4 regions of the Agrobacterium sp. fls2-241-TYG-188a genome follow, and region 2 is predicted to be linked to each of the others. Evidence: predicted binding sites of a transcription regulator. Region 2 holds the regulator's gene; each other region holds the start of a gene.
What was found. The regulator LexA, encoded in region 2, represses DNA repair genes until DNA is damaged. The targets are predictions, from matches to a motif close to TGTTCNNNNTGTGTTCNG.
Positions count from the first base shown of each region.

Region 1: the regulator LexA is predicted to act here: its motif matches at 3,274-3,291, upstream of QRN85_RS19675 (helicase-related protein).
Region 3: the regulator LexA is predicted to act here: its motif matches at 2,741-2,758, upstream of radA (DNA repair protein RadA).
Region 4: the regulator LexA is predicted to act here: its motif matches at 1,622-1,639, upstream of QRN85_RS05735 (ATP-dependent helicase).

Region 1 is NZ_JARVRD010000007.1:162,300-167,958, forward strand. It holds gene QRN85_RS19655 (ammonium transporter) at 1-471, opposite strand, end outside; gene QRN85_RS19660 (P-II family nitrogen regulator) at 500-850, opposite strand; gene tesB (acyl-CoA thioesterase II) at 1,063-1,947, opposite strand; gene QRN85_RS19670 (ubiquinone biosynthesis hydroxylase) at 2,007-3,248, shown strand; gene QRN85_RS19675 (helicase-related protein) at 3,519-5,659, shown strand, end outside.
Region 2 is NZ_JARVRD010000002.1:1,180,386-1,186,044, reverse strand. It holds gene kdsA (3-deoxy-8-phosphooctulonate synthase) at 104-952, opposite strand; gene QRN85_RS12465 (VOC family protein) at 955-1,827, opposite strand; gene lexA (transcriptional repressor LexA) at 2,025-2,741, shown strand; gene QRN85_RS12455 (glutathione S-transferase family protein) at 3,134-3,820, shown strand; gene QRN85_RS12450 (ComEC/Rec2 family competence protein) at 3,844-5,659, opposite strand, start outside.
Region 3 is NZ_JARVRD010000002.1:722,308-727,966, reverse strand. It holds gene QRN85_RS10310 (replicative DNA helicase) at 1-1,296, shown strand, start outside; gene alr (alanine racemase) at 1,506-2,681, shown strand; gene radA (DNA repair protein RadA) at 2,859-4,259, shown strand; gene QRN85_RS10295 (autotransporter domain-containing protein) at 4,986-5,659, shown strand, end outside.
Region 4 is NZ_JARVRD010000001.1:1,332,472-1,338,130, reverse strand. It holds gene QRN85_RS05735 (ATP-dependent helicase) at 1-1,538, opposite strand, end outside; gene QRN85_RS05730 (YbhB/YbcL family Raf kinase inhibitor-like protein) at 1,883-3,676, shown strand; gene QRN85_RS05725 (alpha/beta hydrolase) at 3,711-4,811, shown strand; gene QRN85_RS05720 (DUF4142 domain-containing protein) at 4,835-5,380, shown strand; gene QRN85_RS05715 (MgtC/SapB family protein) at 5,625-5,659, shown strand, end outside.

The sequences.
Region 1 (5,659 bases), on a different contig from region 2:
GGCCGCAAAGGTCATCTGGAAGCAGACGAAAACGAGCTCAGGAATGGCTGCACCCTTGGTGAAGCTTTCCGACAGCGTCGTCGTATCGACGCCTGCCAGGAACATTTTGGAGAAGCCGCCAACGAAGCTGTTGAGCGAACCGCCATCGGTAAAGGCAAGCGAATAGCCGTATGTGACCCAGACGATCATCGCGACCGCCGCAATCATCATGACCTGCATCAGGACAGACAGCATGTTCTTGGTGCGAACGAGACCGCCGTAAAACAGTGCGAGACCGGGAACGATCATCAACAGAACCAGGATGGTCGAAATCATCATCCAGGTCGTGTCACCCTTGTCGACCGTCATTGCCGGTGCAGCCGCGGCAACCGCAGGCGCTGCGGCATCCTGGGCAAATGCAAGCGCCGGGGCAAAGAGAGCCGCCGTGCCAGCGCCGAGCCGACCAAGTGTTGAAAGCTTGTTTAATTGCATGATTGGAAAACTCCCCTGTCAGCCGTGCTTAGAGCGCTTCTGTGTTGGTTTCGCCGGTACGGATGCGCACGGCCTGTTCAATCGAGTAAACGAAAATCTTGCCGTCACCGATCTGCCCAGTCTTCGCGGAGGAGGCGATAGCATCGACGGCCTTCTCCACCAGATCGGACGCAACCGCGATCTCGATCTTGAGTTTGGGAAGAAAGCTCACGGCATATTCGGTGCCGCGATAAATTTCGGTATGTCCCTTCTGGCGTCCGTAACCCTTCACTTCTGTCACGGTCAGGCCCTGGATACCGACTGCAGTCAGTGCCTCGCGCACCTCATCCAGCTTGAACGGCTTGATTATGGCCATCACAATTTTCATCTGGTTTCCCATCCTTTGTTTGCCTCGGCATGAAGCCGGCTCTCCTCGACGCTGGCAGATCAGTAACAGCGACTGATCTCCTACATTCAAGGCGCGTGCCAGTTTGGATGGTTGCGCGTAACTCCCTGAAAAATATCGGTTAATTTATAAAAGATCGGAAAATAGGCACGCGTCTCCGCTCAAAAGGCGCAATAACTATGCAGAATCGAAAAAATGCCTAGTATTTAATCATTTGCCAGTTTGCGGATCAGGCCTTCCTGCGCCATCGATGCGACAAGAACGCCGTCCCTTGTAAACAGGCTGCCTCGTGTCAGGCCACGAGCGCCCGATGCGCTTGGGCTGTCCTGTGTGTAGAGCAGCCAGTCATCGAGTTTGCACGGGCGGTGAAACCACATAGCGTGATCGAGACTTGCCGCCTGAACCGCCGGATCGAAGATCGTGGTGCCGTGGGCGTAAAGCGACGTATCAAGCAACGTCATGTCCGAGAGATAGGCGAGAATCGCTGCCTGATAATGGCGGTCGTCTGGAACGTCGCCGGTGGCTCTGACCCAGATGTCCTGTTGGGGATCCAGCTTTTCCTTGGAAATATAATGGGTCAGAGAAACCGGCCGAATTTCGATGGGGCGTCGGTTTTCCCAGTATTTCCTTATGGCAGGCGGCGCCTTGGCGAGAAACGCATCGCGCATCTGATCTTCACTGAGGAGTTCCTCGGGTTGCGGCACCTGGGGAATGCGAGCCTGATGGTCGAAGCCGCCTTCGTCGATCTGGAAGGATGCCGACATGGAGAATATTGCATGGCCATGCTGGATCGCCACGATGCGGCGCGTCGCAAAGCTTGATCCATCCCTGATGCGATCGACCTGATAGATGATAGGTACTGCAGGGTCGCCCGGGCGCATGAAATAGGCGTGAAGCGAGTGGACGAAGCGGTTGTCAGGCACCGTCCTTTGAGCGGCCATGAGCGCCTGGGCGATAACCTGGCCTCCAAAAACGCGCTGCCATCCAACCTGGGGGCTCGTTCCCCGATAAAGGTTTTCCTCGAGTTTTTCGAGGTCAAGCGTTGAAATCAGCTTCTGGAGTGGCTCGGTGTTTTCGATAGGGCGCGACATTTTCGACATGCTCCGGCAGTAGGAAGACCTGTGCCTATGGTCTATAGTGCGTGCATGAGATGCACAAGAATGCAGGAGAAGGCGTTATGCTTGACGTGGTTGTGGCGGGCGGCGGATATGTCGGTCTGGGCGTTGCGGTGGCAATCAAACAGGCGGCACCGCATCTGGGCGTCGAAGTCATCGAGGCGGCACCGGAGGGCGTCTGGAAAAACGACATGCGTGCTTCCGCCATTATTGCCGCGGCGACGCGGATGCTCGACGTCTTCGGTATATGGGATGAACTCCTGCCGCAGGCGCAGCCCATCAACAAGATGATCGTTACCGATTCCAGGACCTCCGATCCCGTGCGTCCCGTCTTCCTGACCTTCGACGGAGAGGTCGCGGAAGGTCAGCCTTTTGCTCACATGATCCCGAATGTGGCGATGGTCGGTGCTTTGCGCGGAGTGTGCGAGCGGCTTGGCGTGACGATCCGGCATGGTCTGAGTGTTTCGGGCTTCGACGCGGGCAACCGCAGCAACCAGGTAACACTTTCGGACGGCTCGACCCTTGAGACCCGGCTTCTGGTGGCGTGCGACGGTGTTCGCTCAGCTCTGCGCAGCATGGCGGGCATCAAGACCGTTCACTGGAATTACGACCAGTCCGGCATCGTCACGACAGTGGAGCATGATCGACCCCACCACGGCTGTGCGGAAGAGCATTTCCTCCCCTCCGGCCCCTTTGCCATCCTGCCGCTGCCAGGAAATCGGTCTTCTCTTGTCTGGACGGAGCGCACGGCGGATGCCGACCGTCTCGTGGCCTCCGACGATCTTGTCTTCGAGGAGGAACTGGAGCGAAGGTTCGGTCACAAGCTTGGTCCCGTGCGCCCGGTTGGGCCAAGGCGCGCCTTTCCGCTGGGGCTGACGCTGGCTCGCGCCTTCGTGGCGCCGCGTCTGGCGCTTGCGGGTGATGCCGCCCATGGAATTCACCCGATTTCGGGGCAGGGCCTCAATCTCGGCTTCAAGGACGTGGCCGCCCTTGCGGAAACAATCGTCGAGGCGGATCGCCTCGGCCTCGACATCGGATTTCTCAATGTGCTTGAGCGCTATCAGTCTTGGCGCCGGTTCGACACCGTGCGAATGGGGGTCACAACCGATGTGCTCAACCGCCTGTTTTCCAACGATATCGCACCGATCCGCATCGCCCGTGATTTCGGGTTGGGGGTGGTCGACAGAATTCCAGCTCTCAAATCCTATTTCATCGGCCAGGCTGCGGGCACCGCCGATCCGAACGGCCCACGGCTTCTTGCCGGACAGCCTCTCTGAACCAGTAATGGTGAGCTAGACGGGAGAGAACAAAAGACGAATTGCTGGATTAAGCGATTCGTCTCCGATTCGTTCGCTGACTGTTCCGCACCCGGTCCGTTTCACTATTCATGTAAAACGAACGGCTTTTGCAGCTTTTGTGGTTTCTTTCCTTGCCTTTGAGCTGCGCGATTGCCATGTGTGTGGGGCGATGCGGCGGAATCTATTCCGAATGTGTTGTGAAACAATCAGTTAGTCGATTTCACGGATAGTACGTTGAATTTTCGCCCCATGATCTTGAGCGGCCGCGGTGTTACGGCCGTTCTTGGCCCTACCAATACCGGCAAGACGCATTACGCCATCGAGCGGATGGTCGCGCACGGAAGTGGCGTCATCGGATTGCCGTTGCGGCTGCTTGCGCGTGAGGTTTACACCCGGTTGGTGGAAAAGGTCGGCGCACCGAATGTCGCGCTGGTGACCGGCGAAGAAAAGATTTCACCGCCAAAGGCAAAGTATTCCGTCTGTACTGTGGAGGCGATGCCGCGTGAAACGACGGCCGCCTTCGTCGCTATCGATGAGGTGCAGCTGGCCGGCGATCTTGAGCGCGGCCACATCTTCACAGACCGAATTCTGCACCTGCGCGGACGTGAGGAAACACTGCTTTTGGGCGCAGGCACGATGCGACCCATCCTTGAAAAGCTTTTGCCGGGCATTGTGGTGGTCGAGCGGCCACGGCTTTCGCAGCTCTTTTATGCCGGACAAAAAAAGATCACCCGCCTGCCGCAACGCACCGCCATCGTCGCCTTTTCCGCTGATGAGGTCTATGCGATTGCCGAGCTGGTGCGCCGCCAGCGCGGCGGTGCCGCTGTGGTGCTGGGCGCGCTTTCTCCCCGCACCCGCAATGCGCAGGTCGGCCTTTACCAAAACGGAGACGTTGAATATCTGGTCGCGACCGATGCGATCGGCATGGGCCTCAACCTCGATGTCGACCATGTCGCCTTTGCGCAGGACCGCAAATTCGACGGCTATCAGTTCCGCAATCTCAATCCCGGCGAAATGGGCCAGATTGCCGGTCGCGCCGGTCGCCATCTGCGTGATGGTACGTTTGGCGTCACGGGTCGTGTCGATCCCCTGGACGATGAACTTGTCGAACGTGTCGAGTCGCACCAGTTCGATGCAGTCAAGGTTCTCCAATGGCGCACGAAGAATTTCGATTTTTCTTCCATTGCCAATTTGCGCGGCAGTCTGGATGCGGCGCCAACCGTGCAGGGACTATCCCGGGCACTGCCCGCCATCGACCAGCAGGCGCTGGAATATCTTTCGCGCTATCCTGAGATCATCGACGTTACCACCAACGCCGAGCGTGTGGAGAAACTGTGGGAAGCCTGCGCGCTGCCGGATTATCGCCGCATCGCTCCTGCACAACACGCCGACCTGATTTCAACGCTCTATTTCGATCTGGTCAAACGCGGCGCCGTGAACGAGGATTTCATGGCGGAACAGGTGCGCAGAGCAGACCGTACAGATGGCGAAATCGATACGTTGTCTGCAAGGATTGCGCAGATCAGAACATGGACGTATGTATCAAACCGCCCAGGATGGCTTGCCGATCCGACACACTGGCAAGAAAAGACGCGGGAAATCGAAGATCGATTGTCCGATGCTCTACATGAAAGGTTGACGAAACGCTTTGTTGATCGCAGGACATCTGTGCTCATGAGGCGCCTAAGAGAGAATGCGATGCTTGAAGCTGAAATCAGTGTGAATGGTGATGTCTTCGTTGAAGGACATCATGTCGGCCAATTGGCGGGTTTCCGGTTTACACCGGTGGCCGGAGCTGAAGGGCCAGATGCCAAGGCTGTGCAAGGCGCAGCGCAGAAGGCGCTTGCGCTGGAATATGAGGCGCGCGCCGCGCGGCTTCATGCCAGCGGGAATGGCGACCTCGCGCTGAGCTCGGATGGTCTCGTCCGCTGGTTGGGTGAGCCTGTCGCTCGCCTTGCAGCCGGTGACAACATCATGAAGCCGCGTGTCATCATGCTGGCCGACGAGCAGCTGAGCGGAAATGCGCGCGACCACGCCGTCGCCCGCATCGAGCGATTCGTCAATCATCAGATCGCGACCGTGCTGAAGCCGCTGGACGATATTTCCCGTGCGGAAGATCTTCAGGGTCTGGCGAAAGGTCTGGCGTTTCAGCTCGTGGAAAACCTGGGCGTACTCTTCCGTCGCGACGTGACCGAAGAGGTCAAGACGCTGGATCAGGATGCGCGCGCCTCGATGCGCCGCTATGGCATCCGCTTTGGTGCCTATCACGTATTCCTGCCCGCTTTGTTGAAGCCAGCTCCGGCTGAGCTTGTCACGCTGCTCTGGGCCTTGAAGAATGACGGTCTCGGAAAGCCCGGCTATGGCGATCTTATTCCGGTATTGGCGGCTGG
Region 2 (5,659 bases):
TTGAATTCTTCTGCCGCTGTTAGACGACGCAGAAGAATTTACAATGACGGCCCCCGTCTCCAGAGGCCGACTTTTCATAAAAATCGATTAAGGCCAAAAGCCGTCAGGCTGCCTTGGCAAGGTCATCGAAAGCCAGCAGCTTTTCCAAAAGCTTTGGCATGTCTTTCAGGTGCACCATGTTTGGCCCGTCAGACGGTGCGTTGTCTGGATCTTCGTGCGTTTCAACGAAAAGACCGGCAACGCCGACAGCGATAGCCGCCCGCGCCAGGGTTTCCACAAACTCCCGCTGGCCGCCGCTCGAGCCACCCTGCCCGCCCGGCTGCTGCACGGAATGAGTCGCATCGAAGACGACCGGCGCGCCAAGCGATGCCATGATTGGAAGCGAACGCATGTCCGACACAAGCGTGTTGTAGCCAAAGGATGCTCCGCGTTCGCACAGAAGGACGTTCGGATTGCCGCTGTCATTGAGCTTCGCCAGAACGTTTTTCATGTCCCACGGCGCCAGGAACTGACCCTTCTTCACGTTGATGACCCGGCCAGTCTTTGCTGCCGCAACGAGAAGATCCGTCTGGCGGCTGAGAAATGCCGGGATTTGCAGGATGTCGACAACCGGTGACACGATGCCGCATTGCTCTTCGGTGTGAATATCCGTCAGCACCGGGAAACCGAACTGTGCCTTGAGTTCTGCAAAAACTTCGAGCGCCTTGTCGATGCCGATGCCGCGCTGGCCGGAAAGTGATGTGCGGTTTGCCTTGTCGAAAGATGATTTGTACACCAACCCGATGCCGAGCCGTCCGCACAGCTCCGCCATCGTTTCCGCAATCATGAAGGCATGGTCGCGGCTTTCCATCTGGCATGGCCCGGCAATGAGCGAGAATCGCTTCGTGTTGCTGAACGTAACCTGACCGGCACCTTCACCGACGACCACATTAAGATTGTTCTGGACGCTCATCTTCACTCCTCGAAGGCAAATATCGCGCCTTGACCGGGCGCTCGCTGAACCAGCAGTCGAGAGCCTTTGCGCGTGTATTCCACGCCATTAGCAGCAAGAAACGACTCTGTCACGGCGAGATCAGCGACGGAAAAGACGACTGCGGCACCGAAAAGGCCAGTGATGCTCTCCTGCTCGGCCCCATCAAACTCTTCTGCAACCGTCTGCGCATGCGCGATGCGGATGACCGCGCCGGGCGTAAGAAAGCTGAGGTTTCCCGTTGAGTCGGCTGCTGCCGACACACCAAAAGCTGCGTCCACCAATGGCGCAAAGGCGTCCGGTCGGTCTGAGCGCAGGGTTATTTCGCGCAGGCCAGTCGCTCCATTTTTGTGAGCTGTGAGGTAGGACCGTTTTGCGGAAAAAGCGTTGACACGCTCACAGGTGAAAAGGAACAGATTTCCGTCATCCTTTTCCGCCGCAAAAGCCAGGCGAAAGCTCGCTTCAGATCGGCTTCCGTCCGGCAATGTTACCGGTCGACTGAACGAAAATGCGTCGCCGCCGGAAAGTCCAGCCTCAACGAAGCTATGATGATCAGCATCTGCGTCGTGCGTTTTTCCGGCGACTGCGGAAAACCCCTGCTGCCCGTATCGCTTTCGAAAGACTTCATCGCGTCGAACAAAGGCGTTGCCTTCTGCGCAAGCCCTGGAATATTGCGCGGCGTCTCCGATTGCCAGGGGTTCGAGATACTGCCCCTCTTTGAGAAAGACACAGGCATTTTTGGTGCCGAAGGGGTGCCTTGCATCTGCAGCAACCGTAAAGCCCAGCGCCAAGAGACGCGCCCGTGCTTGGCCGAGGTCTGCAACGGGCATTACGATATGATCGATTTCACGCGCCATGAGGGGTCCTTCCGCTTCGTCGGCATGGGCATTCCACTGTTGCAAGCCGCATGTTTTATGGCCGGGCAAGATAATGGATGTAAATTGTCACAAGCACACTGATTTTTAAGGGATTGCAGAACACATATGGAACATATAGTGTTCGTTCTGTATTTGTTTCGCGAATCTTCGCCTCGAATCTCTAAGGGTGTTACTCCATGCTCACGCGCAAACAGCAGGAATTGCTACTGTTCATTCATGAGAGAATGAAAGAGTCTGGCGTGCCGCCTTCCTTCGATGAGATGAAGGACGCACTTGATCTGGCATCGAAATCAGGAATCCACCGCCTGATCACCGCGCTCGAAGAGCGAGGCTTTATTCGTCGGCTACCGAATCGGGCGCGTGCGCTTGAAGTCATCAAGCTGCCTGAGTCCTACACGCCTGCCAGCAAGCCTCAACGTGGCTTCTCGCCGAGCGTCATCGAAGGTAGCCTTGGCAAAACCAAACCGGCTGAGCCAGCACCCCTGCCGGTCGCGTCGAATGATTCGAACTCGGTCAGCGTCCCTGTCATGGGCCGCATCGCCGCGGGTGTTCCCATTTCGGCCATTCAGAACAACACGCATGACGTCGTTGTGCCAATCGACATGATTGGTGCGGGCGAACATTACGCGCTTGAAGTCAAAGGCGATTCGATGATCGAAGCCGGGATTTTTGATGGCGACACGGTCATTATCCGCGATGTCAGCACGGCAAATCCGGGAGATATCATTGTTGCATTGGTGGATGATGAAGAAGCCACATTGAAGCGCTTTCGTCGCAAGGGCGCGTCGATCGCGCTTGAGGCTGCGAACCCTGCCTATGAGACCCGGATTTTTGGACCGGACCGCGTCAAAATTCAGGGCAAGCTCGTCGGCCTTATTCGCCGCTATCACTGACCGGTGACTTTTCTTATGCGTGGAGGTAGCGGTCGCCTTGGCCGCTGCCCTTTGCAGTGCCTGTCTAGAGAAAAGATACGCGGACATCGAACTCCTGTCCGATATCAACAGGTCTTGGACACCAGAAGCGCCGGTTTTTGCGTCCTTATATGTAGCTGGCTCACTAGTTTCAGGTTGCGCTTGGAAGTTCGTCACCTTGCGAGCCTGAAGCTGGGCATTGCTCTTACCGGTTTAGCCATTCTAGCAGTCGACTGGCAGGCAATCATGCTGTCCAGCGTCGCGCTCCCTCCTGCATGACACATCAAATATTTTGAAGAGGCCTATCTTCGAAACGGTCTGTATCAAATGGCTCGTCTCAGCTAGCACGGGAGTTCGTAACGGAGGGCAGCGATATGTACGATCTTTATATAGCCAACAAGAATTACTCCTCCTGGTCGTTGCGTCCATGGGTGTTGATGCGGACGCTGGACATCGGTTTCAAAGAAAGCCTATTTCCTTTCGGCAATTCAGCGAAGGACTTCTCAGCGTTTTCGCCCACTGCCAAAGTTCCCTGCCTTGTTGACGGTGATCTCACCGTATGGGATTCGCTCGCCATTGCAGAATATCTGGCTGAACGACATAGCGGTGGGTGGGCAGACAATGCTGCCGCTCGCGCCTGGTCTCGATCAGCTGCTGCGGAAATGCACTCGGGTTTCCAGGCGCTGCGCAACGAGCATCCCATGAGTGTCGGCCTTCGCATTCGCCCAGCTTCCATGAGCGCATCGCTGCAAAAGGACATCGCGCGTATCGACGCTCTCTGGCAGCAGGGTCTGAAGTCCTTTGGTGGCCCATTCCTGGCGGGTAGCACGTTCACGGCCGTGGATGCATTTTTCTGCCCGGTCGCTTTCCGCTTTCAGACGTACGGAACAGTGCTTTCTGCGGAGTCCACGGAGTACAAGGACCGTCTTCTCTCACTGCCTGCAATGCAGGAGTGGCAAGAGGCGGCGCTTCTGGAGACATGGCGCGACGGCGATCATGAGGAAGAGGCGAAAGCAGTCGGAGAGATATTGGCTGATCTTCGTCTGTCAGGGAATTCGTAAGCGGCAGGTGTCGTTCACAGCTTTCATCGCTCAGCTGAAAGCAATGCAGCGATATGCTCTGGCAAGGTGGCGTCATAGGTTTTGCTGCGCCACTGGTAGCTGCGGTGAGCGGTCCATGGTCGCTCGATGCCGTCCAACGCCGCTTTGGCGCTGTAGCGGGGGGCTCCCTCCCCGCCAAACCAGATTTCCATCGAGCCGGTGCGCCGCAACGTATCGCCTGTAATGAGCAGCGCACCTGATCGGCAGGCTGGAAACGGCACTCCCCGGCTTGTTACCACGATGTCAGCGAGATCACAGGCGGCTCCCGTCAACAATGTGTTGGATAGGACCGCAATGCGAACGCCTTTTTGGGATTTCAATGCGCACCATAGGTCCTTGCGGCATGTAAAGCGTTGCGTGCCGGCAAGCGCTGTCTTCATTTCAGCCAGCGCCTGCGTTTTGTCCGCTTCGCTCAAGCCAGCGCGAGACGCTTGCTGGTTTTCAAGCTCCTGGGTGTCTCCATCCGCCTGCCTCTCCGTGTCTAGCAGATGCGGAGCAACATGTTCCATCGTCAGTGGAACCGCCCTCTCCCATTGATCATAGATGAAGCCCGACGCGCGGGCCTTTGTCGTCGCAACCGCGTCATTGGATAAAAGCGCAATGAGCGAACCGTCCTCGAAAATCAACAGGTCGGGCTTAGCGCTCCAGCGTTCGGTTCCAAGCATGATGAGCCCCGCCGCGATGAATGGCAGGCCGATCAGTGCCAGTCGTGTTCGAAGGAGCGAAAGAAGCAGAAATCCAATTGTTGAAATGGTGAGAAACCAGGGATGTTGCCGGCCGATGGTTGCGTCCCCACCCCAGCTCGAAACCGTCTTGGCAATCTCGATGACAATCTCCATGCCATAGCCCATTATCTTCAGGAATGGGCCATCCAGGCCGAAAGGCATGAGCAGCATTCCAGCGAGCCCGAAAGGCATGACAATAAGCGACATGACCGGCATTGCAGCAAGGTTCGCGGCAAGGCCATAGGTTGTGATGCGGTGGAAATGTTCAATCGAGTAGACCGCAGTCGAAAGGCCGCCGATAAAGGATGTCAAAGCGACGCCTCCGACAACCGCCGCCGATTTCGTTGTCAGCGTCAGCCACCATGGGGGATTGGTTATCGAGAGGCCGTCCTCCTTGTTTCGCCACCGGCTCCAGAACGAGTAGGCGGACACGAGCGCGAGCGTCGCGGCGAAGGACATCTGGAAACTTGGCCCCATCACCTCTTGCGGGGAAAGCACCACGATTATCAATGCGGAGAGCGCCACATTTCGAAGGCTGATGGACGGCCGGTCGACCAGAACCGCAATCAGCATGATCGACATCATCAACCATGCTCTTTCCGCTGAAACGGCAAAGCCGGATATAAGGTAATAGGCAAACGTCATGAGAAGTGCCGCAAAGGCGGATATCTTCTTGACCGGCCAACGTTGGGAAAATCCCGGAAAGAGGCTGAACACCGTGCGCATTCCGACAAAGAATATGCCGGCAGCCAGCGCCATGTTCAGTCCGGAGATTGCGACGATATGAGCGAGGCCGGAAACCCGCAGTGCCTCCATGGTCTCGCTTGAGATGGCCCGCCGCTCATCGGTCACGATGGACGCAGCAAACGCTCCCGCATCACCCGGTATGAGGTACCGAATGCGCTGGGCGATATCACTGCGTAATTCATAAAGCCATTCTCCCGCAATCTTGGCTGGGCCCGATGCAGGCACAGCATATGGATCTGCGCTGACGCGTTGCGGCGGCCCGTAGAAAAAGCCAGTTGCGCCGATTCCCTCGAAGAATGAGGCGAAGGCAAAATCATTCAGCCCTGGC
Region 3 (5,659 bases), 460 kb from region 2:
GATATCATTCGCATGGGCAAAACCGCCAACCCGGTGACAATCAAAACCTTCCTGCCGGCCGACGGCAAGATCGGCGACATGACCGTGGCGCAATATCTGGCGCGTCTCGCCTCGGACGCTGTTTCGATCATCAACGCCGAAGACTATGGCCGCGCGATCTATGATCTGGCGCTTCGCCGCGCGCTGATTCAGATTGGTGAGGACGTCGTCAACATCGCCTATGACGCGCCGCTGGACATGCCACCGCAGACGCAGATCGAGGACACCGAACGCCGCCTGTTCGAACTGGCCGAAACCGGTCGTTATGACGGCGGTTTCCAGTCCTTCAACGACGCGGTTTCGCTCGCCATCGACATGGCGGGCGCCGCATTCGAGCGCGACGGCAACCTGTCGGGCATCTCCACCGGCATCCATTCTCTCGACGCCCGCATGGGCGGTCTGCAGCGTTCCGACTTGATCGTGCTTGCCGGACGCCCGGGTATGGGCAAGACCTCGCTTGCCACGAACATCGCCTACAACATCGCTGCATCCTATGAGCAGGAAGTCCAGCCGGACGGTTCGTTCAAGGCCAAGAATGGCGGCGTCGTCGGCTTCTACTCGCTCGAAATGTCGTCCGAACAGCTGGCGACACGTATCATCTCCGAGCAGACGGAAGTCTCGTCCTCGAAAATCCGCCGTGGTGAAATCACCGAAGCGGACTTCGAGAAGCTCGTCGCCTGCAGCCAGATGATGCAGAAGGTGCCGCTCTATATCGACCAGACCGGTGGTATTTCCATCGCTCAGCTCTCCGCCCGCGCCCGCCGCCTCAAGCGCCAGCGCGGCCTCGATTGCCTTGTGGTGGACTATATTCAGCTGATGACCGGCTCCGGCAAGTCAGGCGAAAACCGCGTGCAGGAAATCACCCAGATTACCACGGGTCTCAAGGCGCTGGGCAAGGAACTCAATGTTCCCATCATCGCGCTCTCCCAGCTATCCCGTCAGGTGGAAAGCCGCGAAGACAAGCGACCCCAGCTCTCCGACCTTCGCGAATCGGGCTCCATCGAGCAGGACGCCGACGTGGTGCTCTTCGTTTTCCGCGAGGAATACTACGTCAAGAACATGGAACCTCGCGATATCTCGGACCCCAAATATGCCGAATGGGAAGCCCATTTCGACAAGGTCAAGGGCACCGCAGACGTCATCATCGCCAAGCAGCGTCACGGACCGACCGGCACCGTCAAACTCGCCTTCCAGTCGGAATTCACCCGCTTTGCGGACCTGGCCGATCCATCCTTCACGCAATATGAAGAGCATTGATTTTTCGACCAACGCCCTGCTGCCAGCCACGCAGGGCGTTGTCTTTACAGGCACTTGACCCCAAAGCCTGAGATATTGATTCAGGCTTCGTCCCCTGAGTTCGCCTCCCCGGGGGACAATGCTGCCGTGACAAAGTTTTGTCTCTCGCGTCATGACCCGCTGCTACAAAGGTGATAGACCAGCGCCATCAGAGCCAGCGGTACAGGACCATGACAGACGATTTTGACGACAGCTTTTCCGAGATTGAAACCGATGCCTTCGATGCTGCGCCGCTGCGCCTGACCGTCGACCTTGGCGCACTTGCCGACAACTGGCGCGACATGGCCAGTCGCTCCGGCAAGGCCCGCGCCAGTGCAGTGGTAAAAGCCGATGCCTATGGCATGGGTATCGAAGACTGCGGCGCAACGCTCTATCACGCCGGTGCACGGGACTTTTTCGTTGCAACCGTGGCAGAGGGCGCAACGCTTCGCCCCCACGCACCGGAAGCCCGGATTTTTGTCCTGTCCGGCATATGGCCCGGGCAGGAACGTCTGGTTTTCGCAAACGATCTTGTGCCGGTCGTTGCATCGGAAGAACAGCTCTCATTCTGGATGGGTTTGATGGCCGAGCGTGGCGATCACCCCTTCGCGCTGCATGTGGATACGGGCTTCAATCGTCTGGGGCTGTCGCTGGATGATGCATTGTTTCTGGCTGACGACGTGACACGACCGGCAAGCTTCGACCCTGTCCTCGTGCTCTCGCACCTCGCCTGCGCAGACACGCCATCCTCGCCCATGAACAGGATGCAGCTTGAATCATTCCAACAGGTTGTCGCGGCTTTCGAAGGCGTCGAATCAAGCCTCTCCGCTTCTGCCGGAATTTTCCTCGGACCGGATTACCACTTTGACCTTACCCGCCCCGGCATAGCGCTTTACGGTGGTGAGGCGGTCAACGGCGTAGCAAATCCGATGCGGGCAGTGGCGAAAGCCGAAGCACGGATCCTTCAAATCCGTGAAGCAAAGCAGGGCCAGACCGTCAGCTATGGCGGCACGCTGCGCCTCACACGAGACAGCCGACTCGCGATTGCCTCCGCTGGCTATGCGGATGGCTACCACCGCTCCCTCTCCGGCTCCGGCATCCCTCTCCGAGAAATGGGCAATAGCGGCGCTCATGGCTTCGTGAATGGTCACAAGGTGCCGATTGCGGGTCGGGTAACAATGGATCTGACGATTTTCGATGTCACCGACCTCCCCGCAAACGCAATCCGTGCTGGCGACTACATCGAACTCTTCGGCCCCAATATGCCCGTGGACGATGTGGCACGCGCAGCCGGAACGATCGGTTATGAAATGCTGACCGGTCTTGGATTGCGATACGAGCGCCAGTATCTGATCGAAGAGGACTGAGGCGCTCAAAGTCTCTGGCGGTTTCGGCCCTTGGAAAGAGCGACAGACCTGTGCTACGAGAGAACAAAAAGTGATCAAAATGATTCATGCGGGTCGTCGCTGATCTGTTCGCTCTCTACCGTTGAGAGATCATGAGCAGACGGCCGCCATCCATTTGCAAGAGAAGCACCGGAATTCATGGCCAAAGCCAGAACACAATTTATCTGCCAGAACTGCGGCACGGTCCATACTCGTTGGGCAGGCAAGTGCGAGGGCTGCGGCGAGTGGAATACCATCGTTGAAGAAGATCCGATGGGTGGCATCGGGTCCGGCCCGGGCAAGACGCCCAAAAAGGGACGCCCGGTTACACTGACGTCGCTTTCGGGCGAAATCGAAGAAGCCCCGCGAATTCCAACCGGCATGGGCGAGCTTGACCGCGCCACGGGCGGCGGATTCGTGCGCGGGTCGGCGGTCCTGATCGGTGGCGATCCGGGTATCGGCAAGTCCACATTGTTGATGCAGGCGGCAGCGGCACTATCCCGTCGCGGACACCGCATCGTCTATGTTTCGGGCGAAGAAGCGGTCGCACAGGTGCGCCTTCGCGCGCAGCGTCTGGGTGCCGCCGATACCGACGTGCTCCTGGCGGCGGAAACCAATGTCGAGGATATTCTCGCCACGATTTCGGAAGGCAAGCGCCCGGACCTCATCATCATCGACTCCATCCAGACCTTGTGGAGCGACACGGCCGATTCCGCGCCGGGCACGGTCACACAGGTGCGAACCGGCGTGCAGGCCATGATCCGCTTTGCCAAGCAGACGGGCGCGACCATGGTGCTGGTCGGTCACGTCACCAAGGATGGGCAGATCGCCGGGCCGCGCGTCGTCGAGCACATGGTCGATGCGGTCCTGTATTTCGAAGGCGACCGTGGTCATCATTACCGGATCCTGCGCACGGTGAAGAACCGTTTCGGTCCGACCGATGAAATCGGCGTGTTCGAAATGTCCGACAAGGGCCTGCGGGAGGTTTCCAACCCCTCCGAACTCTTTCTGGGCGAGCGTAATGAAAAATCGCCGGGGGCGGCGGTGTTTGCCGGTATGGAGGGTACCCGCCCGGTGCTGGTGGAAGTTCAGGCGCTCGTCGCACCCACCTCACTCGGCACCCCGCGCCGCGCCGTCGTCGGCTGGGATTCGTCACGCCTTGCCATGATCCTCGCGGTGCTGGAAGCCCATTGCGGGGTGAAGCTTGGCAGCCACGACGTCTACCTCAACATCGCCGGCGGCTACCGCATCTCTGAGCCTGCAGCGGATATGGCGATAGCTTCTGCACTGGTTTCCTCGCTGGCCGGCCTCGCCCTGCCCGCCGATTGCGTCTATTTCGGTGAGGTCAGCCTGTCTGGCGCAGTGCGCCCCGTTTCGCAAACGGGGCAACGGTTGAAGGAGGCTGAAAAGCTCGGCTTTTCCAGCGCGTTCCTGCCGTCCGCGTCGGCTGAATTACCAAAGGGTAGCAAGGGACGCTGGACTGAAATCGAAAGCCTGCCGGATCTTGTCTCACGTATTGCGGGGTCGGGCAGCCGGTTCAGGCAAGCTGAGGATGATTAGAGCAGTCTTCGCCTACGTCGAGAGCTACATAGAGGTGGCTACTAGACCCGACGAAGGCATAGTGACCGCGCGGCTTCCGTGAGCAACCGAATGCGCGGTCGCCTCCCTGAAGGCGGGCCGTGTAAACACCATTGCGTGACCGTGACAGCAGCGAATGTGAGATGTCGTGCGAGCCATGCAGCGAGCAATGGCGAGTTTGATTTATTGTTTTAAGATGGAAGCGAGTGGTCCAGCAGGACGCGTCGTGCTTCGGTCGATCACCTAGTCCGGAGGCATCATCGAGCTATGAATATTTCAAGCTCAAGTTGCTGAAGTTTGTTAGCAGCGAAATGCTTTCTTGGTAACGACGTCCCATTTCACAAAGCTTTTCGCCGATGGAAAGTGATGTAAATTTTCAACACCGACTGTCCAAATTTTTTCTTGGAGTCGACGGCAAAAACATTACAAATACTCTCATGATATTCAAAAAATACTCTTGGATAGAAAATCGAACATTACTCATGTAAGTTCATTGGCGATTATCTCGGTATTTTTTTATCCTGTATGATGCTTCACTTAAAAACCAACGCATATATAAACTCGTTAAAATTGGATAAATATACTATCGCGCTCTATTCGTAACTTTACTTGGTTAAATCTAGAATATTGAAATCAAAAATGGCCAATGCTACCTGATCATTCGTAAATCCGAGTATTGGTTCGGATCGAAGATTGCTTGGTGAGTATATGCTGAAAAAGAAATTTAATGGATATTTGGCTGCCGTATCGCTGGCAGCGGTGGTCGCAGGTTACGGTAGTGCTGCTTCAGCTATCCCCCATGCGCAATCGAATATTTACGGGATGAGCGCCAATGGCGCCTTCTACCTGGTGGGAATTCCTAGCAGCGACGGCATAACGTATACCTATCAAGTCGTTTCCAATGCCAACGATTCCAGCGTCACCCTGACCCCTCCGCAGGGCGCACAGAATTTTCAACCCAGGAGCATAAGCCCTGATGGAAAATATGTGGTCGGCAAATATGACGACTCGCAAACAGGCAAAACCATCAGCTTCATCTGGCGCAACGGAGCCTACACAAATATTTCAATCGAGAACAAGGACGGCGCATCCCTTACTATCTCTGGCGTAGGCAACGACGGCAAGGTTTTTGGCACTTACAGCTACCAGAGTGACGGCGCACGGCTTTTCCTCTGGCAGAACGGCAGCCCGACGCTGACAGCGCCGGCGAACAGCAGCCAGTACAGCGATATCTTTGCCGATGCAATAAGCCGCGATGGCAGCACAGTTGTCGGTAACTTGCTGGCTCGGCCAGCTGATCCGCTGGACTACGACAAGAGCCATGCCATGGTGTGGAACACGGCAACGAACACCGTGACGGATATTAACGACGACCTTTACGA
Region 4 (5,659 bases), on a different contig from region 2:
GCATCTTCATGGATGCGATCAAGATGCGGTTCGTACCAAAGACGGGCCTGCGCGATATCCGATGGCCAGCCTTCATGGGTTTTTCGAAGGCCGCCCAACAGTTGAACGAAGGACGTCCAGTCCTCCCCCGTCTTAAGTGGCGGCGGAATTTCAGCAAGCGCCAAGAGCGGTTCGGGGTCGGATGCGATCGTGTCGAGAATGGTGCCAGCTTTCTTGGGACCAATGCCAGGCAGCATCTGCAGAAGACGGAAACCGGCCACCCGGTCACGGGGGTTCTGGGCGAAACGCAGGACTGCCAGCATGTCCTTCACATGGGCACTGTCGAGGAACTTCAGGCCGCCGAATTTGACGAAAGGAATGTTGCGGCGGGTGAGTTCTACTTCAAGCGTGCCGCTGTGGCTGGAAGTGCGAAACAGCACCGCCTGCTGCTTCAGCGTCATCCCGACCTCGCGGTTTGCCAGCACCTGCTCAACGATGAAATTCGCCTGTTCGGTTTCGTCCTTGACGGTCACGAGTTTCGGTCGCTCCAGCGACTCCCGTTCCGTCCACAGGTTCTTGGTGAAACGCTCGCGCGCAAGCTCGATCACGCCGTTGGCTGCTGCCAGAATGGGCTGGGTCGAACGGTAATTGCGATCGAGCGTGATGACGTCCGCTGCCGGACTGAACGATGCCGGGAAGTCGAGAATGTTGCGAACTGTTGCTGCCCGAAACGAATAGATTGATTGTGCATCATCACCTACGACGGTCAATCCCCGTCCGCCGGGCTTGAGCGCCATCAGGACAGACGCCTGCAGCTTGTTCGTGTCCTGATACTCATCCACCATCACATGGTCGAAACGACTGCCGATATCGTCGGCGAGTTCGGGATCGCTCACCATCTGCGCCCAGTAGAGCAGCAGATCATCGTAATCGAGCACGTTCTGCGCCTGCTTTGCCTCGACATAAGCTCCGAACAGTTCCTTCAACTGTTCCTCCCAAGAGGCGACCCATGGATAGTGCTGGCGAAGAATCTCGTTTAGCGGTGTCTCCGAGTTAACGGCGCGCGAGTAGATCGAGAGACAGGTGCCCTTGGTCGGGAAACGGCTTTCGGTTTTGGAAAATCCAAGCTCGTGGCGCACGAGGTTCATCAGGTCGGCGCTGTCTTCCCGGTCGTGGATTGTGAAGTCGAGATTGAGACCGATCTGCTCGGCATACATCCGCAGCAGTCTGGCACCGATCCCATGAAACGTACCCGACCACGCAAGCGCGTCAGTCAGGACGGCAGCATTGGCACCCAGAACATTGCGGCAGATACGCTCGACGCGGCGGGCCATTTCCGAGGCGGCCCTGCGCGAAAAGGTCATGAGCAGAATACGGCGCGGGTCGGCACCATTGACGATAAGGTGCGCCACACGATGCGCCAGTGTATTCGTCTTGCCGGAGCCCGCCCCAGCGATGATCAACAATGGCCCCGCTGCGTTGCCCTCAGCCAGCCCAACGCCATGCTCGACGGCCTTGCGCTGCTGCTCGTTCAGTTTTTCCAGATAGGCAACCGCCATCCCGTTTTCCTTGATGTGTGCCTACTTTGAATTCGGCATGGAAGAATCCTCTTAAATCGAGAGTGACGCTTCAAAATTGCCTTGCGAACAAAGTAAGAACTATCAGGTGGCAGAGATATTGAAAAGTCCTTCATTAGCATGACGCGATAGTCGTCAGTCTTACGGGTCGAAGCTTTCGTGTCAGCCTTCAGCGACGTTTGAAGACCACATCGCAAGTGCTCTTCACACCATGGGCATTGTAGCTGTTCGGGAGGCAGCGTACGTCTGTCATTGGCCAGCACAAATCACAGGAACTTTGAAGAGTCTCGCATGTTCGGCATGTGAAGTCTTTGGAGGAATACCTAATGATACGTCGTGTTACCGGCGCTGCGTCAATTTTCGCAGCACTTCTTGGCTGCAGTGCGTCTTACGCCCAGCAGGGCGATGGAACTGAAGTCCAGATCACTACAAACGTTTTCAAGCCCAATAAGGTCGCTGCGACGAGTGAGCGGATTGGTGAGTTGAAGGTGCCCGACGGCTTCTCCGTGAAGCCATTCGCCCAGGGCCTTGGCAATAGTCGCATTATCGAGGTCTCCGACAAGGGATTCATCTATGTCAGCCGTCGGGAAGAGGGCGATGTGCTGCTCCTCAAGGACGAGAATAACGATGGCAAGTCCGATGGCGCGCCTGTCCAGGTCGTGTCCCGCGCACAGGCGCATGGGCTGGCAATCAAGGATGACAAACTCTACCTTGTCACCGTGAAAGAGGTCTTCGTTGCCGACATCAATGCCGATGGAACGCTTAGCGAACTTGAGATGATCATCGGCGATCTGCCGGATTCCGGCCAGCATCCAAACCGTGTTCTTTCATTCGGCCCTGACGGAATGCTGTACATAAGCGTCGGCTCTACCTGCAATTCCTGCAACGAAAGCAATCCTGAAAACGCAACGATCATTCGCGCGACGCCGGATGGCAAGAGCAGAACGATTTTCGCGTCAGGCCTGCGCAACACGATTGGTTACGATTGGCAGCCGCAGACTGGCGAACTCTGGGGCCTGGATCATGGCATCGACCTGATGGGCGACGAGGTTCAGGCCGAGGAACTCAACAAGATCGAGCAGGGCAAGCAATATGGCTGGCCGCATGTCTATGGCGCGGGTGACATATATCCACAGTCCACGCCAGTTGGCGGTGTGACAAAAGAGCAATGGCGCGATCAGAGCCAGCCGATGGTGATCGGTTACACGGCGCACGCGGCGCCCATGCAGATGAAGTTCTATAAGGGAACGGCCTTTCCAGCGGAATTTGCGGGAGATGCTTTCGCTACCATGCGGGGATCATGGAACCGAAACCCGGCATCAGGTTACGAAATTGTCCGGGTTCACTTCGAAAACGGTCAGCCCAAAACCATCGAGCCGTTCCTGACCGGCTTCCTGACGGATGGCGGCAGGACGCATTTCGCCCGTCCGGTCGGCCTTGCCGTCGCTAAAGACGGCTCGTTGTTGATGGCGGATGATGCCAACGGCGTCATTTACCGGATTGCCTATACGGGCGAAGCCAAAAAAGCAGAGACCGCACCCACGGCCCCCGCCGATGTTATGGAAGCACAGGCGAAAAAAAGCGCAGATGTGCCATTGGCTTTGAAGCGGCCCGAGACGGAGTCCGAGGGAAAGATCACCGTCTCCACAGATGCTTTCTCGAACAATGCAGCAATGCCCACGAGATACAGTGAATATGCTGATGGCGTTTCGCCTGCGCTTCGCTGGAGCGCTGTGCCAAAGGCTGCGTCTTACGCCATCATCATGGAAGATCCTGACGCTTCGCCGCTCAAGCCCTTTGTCCATTGGTTGGCGTGGAACATCCCCGCGACAGTGACGATGCTTCCAGAAGGCTTGCAGGAACAGCTTCGCCTCGTGGAGCCGGAGGGTGTTTTGCAGGGTCGCAACACATCTGGAACACACGGTTATTTCGGACCAAAGCCACCTGCGGGTGACAAGCCTCATCACTACCATATCCAGGTCATCGCACTCGATTCCATGATTGATCTGCCACCGACGTCCGACCGCGATGCGCTTTTGGCTGCCATGTCTGGCCATGTCATCGGAAAGGGTGAGGTCGTCGGGACTTATCAGCAGAAGATCGAACCACCCAAGCAATAACAAAATGTCACACCGTAGTTTCAAAGGAAATCTTATGCCTATCTCACGTACTTCCATCGGCGCCGCGAGCCTTGCGGTCCTCTTGCTTTCTTCTTCGGCATCCGTATGGGCCCAGCAGCCCGCCCCGGCGCCAGCCCAACCGGCTCAGCAGACGCAGCCGACTGAACAGGCGAAGCCCGATGCCCAGATGCAGGCTGTCCTGGACGCGCTGAAGGGGCTGGATGCCAAACCCTTTTCTGGCCTGACCGTGCCGCAGGCCCGCACGCAGGCAAGTGCCGCCGATGCCGCGCGCACGGTGCAGCGGGACAAAAAGATATCGCCGATGCCAGAGGCGGGTGTTGCGACAAAGGATATTGCCATTCCGAGTGCCGGCGGCGCGTTGCCAGCCCGTGTCTATGTTCCCGAAGGCAAGGGGCCATTCCCTGTCGTGCTGTACTTCCACGGCGGTGGCTGGGTCGTGGCTGATATCAATACCTATGATGCGACGCCAAGAGCGCTTGCACTTGGTTCGAAAGCCATCGTTGTTTCTGCAGATTATCACCATGCGCCAGAGAGCAAGTTCCCGGCGCAGCATGACGATGCCTGGGCTGCCTACGCGTGGACCGTTGAAAACATTCATACTTTGAATGGTGACGCCAAGCGGATTGCTGTTGCGGGTGAAAGTGCCGGCGCCAATCTGGCCGCCAATGTTGCTCTGATGGCGAAGGAAAAGAAGACAACGATGCCGGTGCACCAGTTGCTGGTCTATCCAATCGCTGGCAACGACATGAACACGCCGTCCTATCAGGAAAATGCCAACGCGGCACCGCTCGGCAAGGCCGATATGGAGTGGTTCGTTTCGCATGTCTTCGCGTCCAAGGATGAGACCGCCGATCCGCGGATCAATCTCGTCGGTCGCAATGACCTTGAGGGACTGCCATCTGCAACCGTCATCACTGCGCAGATCGACCCGTTGCGTTCTGAAGGACAGGCCTATGCCGATAAGTTGAAGGCAGCGGGCGTGATGGTAAATGCGCTGAATTACGAGGGCGTGACCCACGAATTCTTCGGAATGGCCAAGGTGGTGAATAAGGCGAAGGACGCTGTCGATGCTGCCAATGCCGACCTCACGAAAGCATTTTCCAAAACGAAGTGATCGCGTCACAAAGGACCATAACTATGAAATTTTCAAATCTATCCTACCTCGCATTATCCGCTGCCCTTTTGAGCCAGCCGCTCATGGCGCAGGAACAGAAGCCAAAACCTGCTGGCGATGCCGCACCCATGATGGTCATGGACCGGCCAACCTTCGTCAGCGTCGTCTCGAGCTCCAACGAGTTCGAGATCAAGTCCAGCGAACTGGCTTTGCAGAATGCGGAGTCCGGCGATCTCAAGGACGCGGCAAAGATGATCATCGCCGACCACCAGAAGGCGGGTGCTAAGCTCAAGGGTATCTTGGATAAAAAGGGAGAGCCATTGCCATCCCCGATCGTCCTTGCACCCAAGCAACAGAAGATGATGGATCAATTGCAGGCTGCCAAAGGCAAGGACTTCGACACGCTTTACCTCGACATGCAGGTGCAAGCACACATGGAGGCGATTGCGCTGTTTCGAACCTATGCAGGGTCCGGTGACGACCAGACCGTCGTTGGGTTCGCGAAAGAAACTCTACCCAGCCTTGAAACGCATCTGTCGCACGTGAAGATGGCCAGCGCCAAGCACTAACACTGCAGAAATGCCCCACTGACGAGCCTATGCCTTCGGCGGTCCTTAGCAAGCCGCTCGAAGGCATTTTCCTGTCAGCCGATAAGCGCCAAGCCGTAGCGACCTCGTCGCAGTGAAGTGTCGTGGCCACTCAATAATCCGGCTAAGAAAAATCCACCCCAAATTCGGAACCCGCCTTTTCGGACCGAGTTGAATGCAACGACTATCTATTACGTCCGGAATCGGTTGAAGCGGAGGGATTCATTTGAATGATTGGCTCTTATCAGTTGGCGTTGAACT